One region of the Paenibacillus sp. 102 genome, then DNA from elsewhere that is predicted to be linked to it. Evidence: riboswitches for the same ligand, from Rfam matches in the RefSeq annotation. Region 1 holds a riboswitch; each other region holds the start of a gene.
The links. A riboswitch is a leader RNA that binds a small molecule or an ion and turns the genes downstream of it on or off. The one in region 1 is predicted to bind thiamine pyrophosphate.

Region 1 (2,275 bases):
CAGGAACGACCGTTACTCCTAATATTTCTGATAATCTTTTTACATCAATAACAATTCCGCGTTGCTTTGCAACATCGATCATATTTAACCCAATTGAAACTGGCTTACCAAATTCCAGTAGTTGCAACGTTAAATGCATATTACGCTCGAATTGAGAAGAGTCAACAATATTCAGCATATGTTGAAATTCTTCTGTTAATAGAAAGTTTGTAACGACACCTTCATCACGAGAGACAGGATTTAAATCATATACACCTGGTAAATCAATTAATGTCCCTTGCTTATTCTTTAACTTACCAACCTTTTTTTCTACCGTTACCCCGCTCCAGTTTCCTACATATTCATAAGAACCAGTTAACGCATTAAATAATGATGTTTTCCCTGTATTCGGATTCCCTAGCAATGCAACTGTATTCACGCTAATTCCACCTTTATCATTTTCGCGTCACAATGACGAATACTAATTAATTGTCCTCGGCATTCTAATGTACATGGGCCTTTGAACATCGCTTTTTGTTTTACACGAAGTTCACTTCCTTCAGAAAGACCAAAAGCAGCTAATCTCCGCTTTAACAACTTATCTAACGTCTGTAAATTTTTCACTAATACCTTTTCACCTATTTTAATATCAGCTAAACTCATAATTTCCCCCCTCAAAAAAGAGAATGATAATTATTTTCAGTGAAATTATACCACATTCTAAGAATCAAGTAATATAGCCTTTCCCTTCCTATTTGTTAACATTTTGGGACACTTATACTTAAATAATTTTTCTATATAAACTCATACTAGTTTGCTGGCATATAAGTCATGGCTATGCAAACAAACAGAGAACTCCACTCGTTTCCACTTGGCATGGGGCTAAAAAAGGATCCGACCGCTTCTATGCATGAGCGGATTCTCTCTTCCATCTAAAAAAATTCTTTTAATTCTCATCTATGTAAACACCCATTTGCCATTCTCATCCATTTCGATTACAATGAATCTAACAATCAAAGAATCTCGTTATCACAGGGGGAGCCTCGTTGCTGAGAGGGAATATAACGTTCCGACCCTTAGAACCTGTTAGTTAATGCTAACGTAGGAATTGTGCAAACGCCGAAATACATATACCTCATCATTTTCTATTTACGTATTTCATATCTCCCTATGATACATTATTCTTTTTTTGTGCAACTTGGATTTAGGGGGAATGACAACATGCGTAACACCAATTTACAAGCGATGATTGAATCTGCAATCCTTGCAGCCTTCGCCTTGATCATCGACATTTTACCACTATCAATTAAACTTCCAACAGGCGGTTCCGTTTCATTTGCAATGATTCCTATTTTTATTATCGCTTACCGCTGGGGATTTAAAACGGCTTTCTTAGGAGGCTTGATTTGGGGACTACTGCAAATTGTAGTCGGCGATGCATATATTTTAACGCCTGTGCAAGCATTCATTGAGTACTTCGTTGCCTTTGCTTTCGTCGGCTTTGCCGGTTTATTCTATCAACCTATTCAGCAATCAATGGCAAATAATCCAGGGAAGAAAACAATGGTCTATATTATTGTTGCTACTTTCATTGGTAGCTTTGCACGTTATTTCTTTCACTTTATTGCAGGCGTTATCTTCTTCGGAAAGTACGCACCACCAGGACAGTCCGCTTTCCTATATTCATTAATCGTGAACGGTAGTACAATGCTTGCTTCTTTCGCATTATGTACAGTGTTACTACTTCTTTTATTTACAACTTCACCACGCTTATTCCAAAGCGTTGGTGCATATAATATGAATTCAAAAAATAAGAGTGCCTAAATGGCGCTCTTATTTTTACTTTAGTGAGTTATATCTATAATAAACATGATAAATGCACATAAGAACATAAATACCATTACACTTAGTAAATTGCTATTCATGGCTAATCTACTCCTGACAAAACCTTATTTTCTAACCCAAATTATACGTGTAGAAAATAAAGATAAGGTAAAGATACTATGAAGATAAGTTAAAAAACAATAAAAAAGTGTAGAAGTTCCTATTCCTTTCTACACTTTTTTATCTAAATAGAAGAAAAATAGCACACCATCTTCCGTATTATTCACACCATACTCTACGCCATGAAGTTTTAAAATATTTTTTGAAATCGCAAGCCCGAGTCCTGTTCCACCTTTTGAACGTTGACGAGCCGTATCAATCCGATAAAAACGATCCCAAATTTTATCTAATTGTTCTTCTTCAATATGTGCACCTTTATTTTCAATACAAACCTTTATTCGATTTTGTTCAT
Region 2 (2,275 bases), on a different contig from region 1:
GTCATCTTTGTTTGGCAAACCTAAATGCTCTTTCGGTGTTACATAGCAAAGCATAGCGGTACCAAACCAGCCGATCATCGCTGCACCAATCGCCGATGTAATATGATCATAACCTGGTGCAATATCCGTTGTTAAAGGCCCTAATGTATAGAACGGTGCGCCTTGGCAAATATCAAGTTCTTTATCCATATTTTCTTTAATTAAATGCATCGGTACATGCCCTGGTCCTTCAATCATAACTTGAACATCATGCTTCCAAGCAATTTTTGTTAACTCACCAAGTGTTTCAAGCTCAGAGAATTGCGCTTCATCATTTGCATCCGCAATCGACCCTGGACGTAATCCATCTCCTAAAGAGAAGGAAACATCGTACTGTTTCATAATTTCACAAATCTCTTCAAAGTGCGTATATAGGAAGTTTTCTTTATGATGGAATAGACACCACTGCGCCATAATCGAACCACCGCGTGAAACAATACCTGTTGTACGTTTTGCTGTAATTGGAATGTAACGAAGTAGTACGCCAGCATGAATTGTAAAGTAGTCAACGCCTTGCTCTGCTTGTTCAATTAACGTGTCACGGTATACTTCCCACGTTAAATCTTCAGCAATCCCATTTACTTTTTCTAACGCTTGATAAATCGGAACTGTTCCAACTGGTACAGGAGCATTACGGATGATCCATTCACGAGTTGTATGAATGTTTTTCCCTGTTGATAGATCCATAATTGTATCCGCGCCCCAGCGCGTTGCCCATGTCATCTTCTCAACTTCTTCCGCGATAGAAGAGGAAACCGCAGAGTTCCCAATATTCGCATTTACTTTCACGTGGAAATTGCGTCCGATAATCATCGGTTCTGCCTCTGGATGGTTAATATTTGCTGGTAGGATTGCGCGGCCTTCAGCAATCTCTTTACAAACAAACTCTGGCTCTACGCCTTCACGAATCGCAACATATTCCATCTCAGATGTAATGATGCCCCTGCGCGCATAGTGCATTTGCGTTACGTTTGCACCTTCTTTTGCACGAAGTGGTTTGCGATCCATTTGTGGGAACACAGGTGTATGATTAGATGCGACTTTCACACCATCATCTTCCGGTTTCATTTCGCGTCCTTCATACTCTTCTACATCTCCGCGGTTAACAATCCAACCGTGACGTGGTGTTGGAATTCCCTTTTCCAACTCTACTTTGTACTCAGGATCTGTATAAGGTCCGCTCGTATCATACACACGAATTGGTGGGTTTGGTACACCATTTGTATCACTTTGGGCAATCTCACGCATCGGTACTTTCATACCATCACGCGGGCCATCAACATAGACTTTCTTACTCCCTGGTAAACTCGACTTCAATTCAATTTGCTCAGCTGAAACAGATTGCTTCATAATTTGTGTTGCCTCCCCTTTATCATTTCAAGAAATCTCCCTTACTCAGAACCTCCAACCAACCCCGAGCAATTTCAGTTATCTTGATTTTTACTTCATCCGATCATAGTGATCGGTTCAGCTTTAGGACGAGAAGAGAACTAGTGGCCAGCGCATGCCAAAATAAAAAGAGCCAGGTCCATAGTAAAACAAAGGACCTGGCTCATAAAGACATCATTATGTAAAGCCGTTAACTTCCCTACGCTGGTACGAGCCAGATCAGGTCCAAAGGGTTAAGAAGTTCTTGCGCTTCTCTCTCAGCCCACGCTTTGCTGGGCACCCCTAGTTTATCACTGATTTAATTTTCAATACTTTCTCATCATACACGATAATCAGAAAAATGCAAAGGAATGAATTCTAATTTTTATATGTTGTTTTTTTGTCTGTTGATCGATATCTTCTGTCGAACGGTCGATATATATCCATTTTGATTTGCTGACATCTACATTGCGGCTATGAAAACAAAAAAAGATTTCCACTCATTTTCTCCGTTTGTTTTCACTCGGCATGGAGCTAAGAAAGGGTCTGACCGCTACTATGCATGACTAGACGCTCTCTCCACCTAGAAAAATTAGGTTTTATGTCAACTTTTCAATGTGTATTTACATATTTTAAAAATCGCCGATATCTCAAAAAAAAGATGCCCGCGCGCGCGCGGGGCATCTTTTTCTTATTTACGGTATCATCCACGTTAAATAGTAGGCTTGTACATAGGTCATAATGCCCACAATGATTACAAAGAATAAACTATGCTTTACTGTAAATCGGAATAAATCGGACTCTTTTCCAGCAAGTCCTACTGCCGCACATGCAATTGCAATCGATTGCGGAGAAATCATTTTACCCG
Region 3 (2,275 bases), on a different contig from region 1:
GACATCGTGTGTAATAAATAAAATTGTTTTTTGCCACTGTTTCCATTGTTCAAACAACCATTCTTGCAACGTTGCTTTCGTTAAGGCATCTAATGCGCTAAAAGGTTCATCTAACAACAAAACGTTCCCGCCTGTTAATAAGGTTCGAATAAAGGATACTCGTTGCCGCATACCACCTGATAAATCTTTCGGATATTTGTTCTCGTATCCTTGTAAACCAAATTGTTCTAACAGCTCTTTTGCCTTTACATGTGCTTCTTTTTTCTTTATCCCCTGGCACTCTAACGGTAATGCCGCATTTTCAATAATCGTTCTCCACGGCAGAAGCATATCTTTTTGTGGCATATACCCTACAGGATGACTCGTTGTTTCTGTCAGTTGAATATTTCCAGCCGTAGGTTCTTCTAACCCTGTAATTAAACGAAACAATGTACTTTTGCCACAGCCACTCGGTCCAATAATGCTAACAAACTCTTTTTCTTGCACGGAAGCATCTAGACCGTTTATGATTGGCTTTTCATCATAATGAAAGGAAACATTATGAAATTGTAGTATGCTCTTGCTCCTCAAAACCCCACATCTCCTTACGATACGCCATATCCCAGAATAAATACTCAAATCGGCTGGAATATAAGAAAATCTCTTCTAATCTAGCTAGCTCTTGTTCAGATTTCCCTTCAGCTAGTTCATTTAATAAATCCATTAGCCAAATGCAAAGACTTCCATACTCTTCTGAGCTATATCCTTGAATCCACTCTCCGAAGAACTCATGATCTCTCGCTCCTGGAATATCATTTAAACGCTTTCCAATTTCCCAATAACTCCACATACATGGAAGAAGAGCCGCAATTAACTCTGCAAGCGTACCATTTTGAGATACTGACATCATATAGTTTGTATACGCTAAATTTTTAGCAGATGGTTTTGCCTCTTCCATCTCCTTTACAGAAATACCAAGGCGTTTTGCATACTGTTTATGGATTGTCATTTCTCCATTTAAAATGCCATCTATTTGTTCTGCAAATTTGCCCATTACCTGCGGATTCGTTGCTTTTACAACTCCTATTGCATATAGTTTTGCATAGTCTAGCAAATATAAATAATCTTGTATGATGTAATATTGGAATTTATCTTTGTCTAACGTACCGTCCCCCATTCCAGTTACAAACGGGTGATTATGACTTTTTTCCCAAACAGGCTGTACGGTCTCAAATAACCTCTCACAAAATTTCATTTATATTTCCCCTTCCTTTTATATCTGTTTATTAAAATAAAAAACCACTTCTATATAAGAAGTGGTTCAGCAAATAAAAATACATTTATTCGTTGTTCCACTTCCCTTCGCTAGTATTACCTAGATCAGGTCCGTAAGGGTTAAGGATTATTCCTCTCTCAGCATGCAAAGCACCCCTAGTGGTTTTCACTATTAAATTGGCAAATAAAAAATCCCCGTTTCTTTACGCAAAGAAACGGGGACCTAATGTTCATGTCCGAATTGCTTCCCTACGCTAGCATAATCTAGATCAGGTAGTAAAAGGATAAAAGACTTTCGGTCTTACTCTCAGCTGGCAACACCAGCTCTCCTAGCACAATATGAAATTACCATAGTCAGTATAACATTGTCATGGGTTATCAGCAACTGTTTTAACTTGGCATGGGGCTACTGACCACTTCTATGCATGGGTGGATTCTCTTCCCCACCTAAAAAACGTTCTTCTGCCATTTTTTCAATTTGCATTTCTATATCTATTCTGAAAATACTAATTATCTTTTATCCAAACTCTAATGATTGTTTATCTGTTATTCTTGTAATATATTTCGATTCCATTAAAAAGTCGTTATTTTTTTCACATATCATATTACAGTTATGTGAACAATGCACAAAATATTATATCTTTATACTATAATAAAAAATATATTAATACATCTATGGGAGGCTAATATTAGATGAAACAGAAAGCTACAGCTTTAACGGCAACTACTGTCGCAGTCGCATCTCTACTTCCATCCATAAATCAAGTAGACACACGTACTGTAGCAGCCCAAGAATTGCCTACACAAAATATCCAACATATAAAACCAGGCTCAAAAATATTATATTTGAATAATAGAATGAAAACAAGGAATAAAACTAACTCCTTAAAAAAAACAAATATTGCGTTTACTAAATCTACTGAACGTAAAAATAGTTATATCATAAATGCCGATGTGTTAAACATTCGTTCTGAGCCAAATATCAAATCCCCTATTATTGATAGATTATCCAACGGCAAAT

Region 2: it holds a riboswitch for thiamine pyrophosphate, as region 1 does, so the genes downstream of both, thiC (phosphomethylpyrimidine synthase ThiC) here and thiT (energy-coupled thiamine transporter ThiT) in region 1, are expected to answer to the same signal.
Region 3: it holds a riboswitch for thiamine pyrophosphate, as region 1 does, so the genes downstream of both, tenA (thiaminase II) here and thiT (energy-coupled thiamine transporter ThiT) in region 1, are expected to answer to the same signal.

The regions. Positions count from the first base shown of each region.
Region 1 is NZ_JBCGHT010000018.1:66,647-68,921, reverse strand. Features, by position in the region: gene feoB (ferrous iron transport protein B) at 1-418, opposite strand, end outside; gene AAIE21_RS24615 (FeoA family protein) at 415-642, opposite strand; TPP riboswitch at 1,004-1,105, shown strand; gene thiT (energy-coupled thiamine transporter ThiT) at 1,201-1,803, shown strand; gene AAIE21_RS24605 (sensor histidine kinase) at 2,034-2,275, opposite strand, start outside.
Region 2 is NZ_JBCGHT010000007.1:194,360-196,634, reverse strand. Features, by position in the region: gene thiC (phosphomethylpyrimidine synthase ThiC) at 1-1,389, opposite strand, end outside; TPP riboswitch at 1,608-1,722, opposite strand; gene lldP (L-lactate permease) at 2,103-2,275, opposite strand, start outside.
Region 3 is NZ_JBCGHT010000006.1:222,589-224,863, forward strand. Features, by position in the region: gene AAIE21_RS16385 (ABC transporter ATP-binding protein) at 1-570, opposite strand, end outside; gene tenA (thiaminase II) at 539-1,234, opposite strand; TPP riboswitch at 1,320-1,422, opposite strand; TPP riboswitch at 1,484-1,595, opposite strand; gene AAIE21_RS16395 (SH3 domain-containing protein) at 1,948-2,275, shown strand, end outside.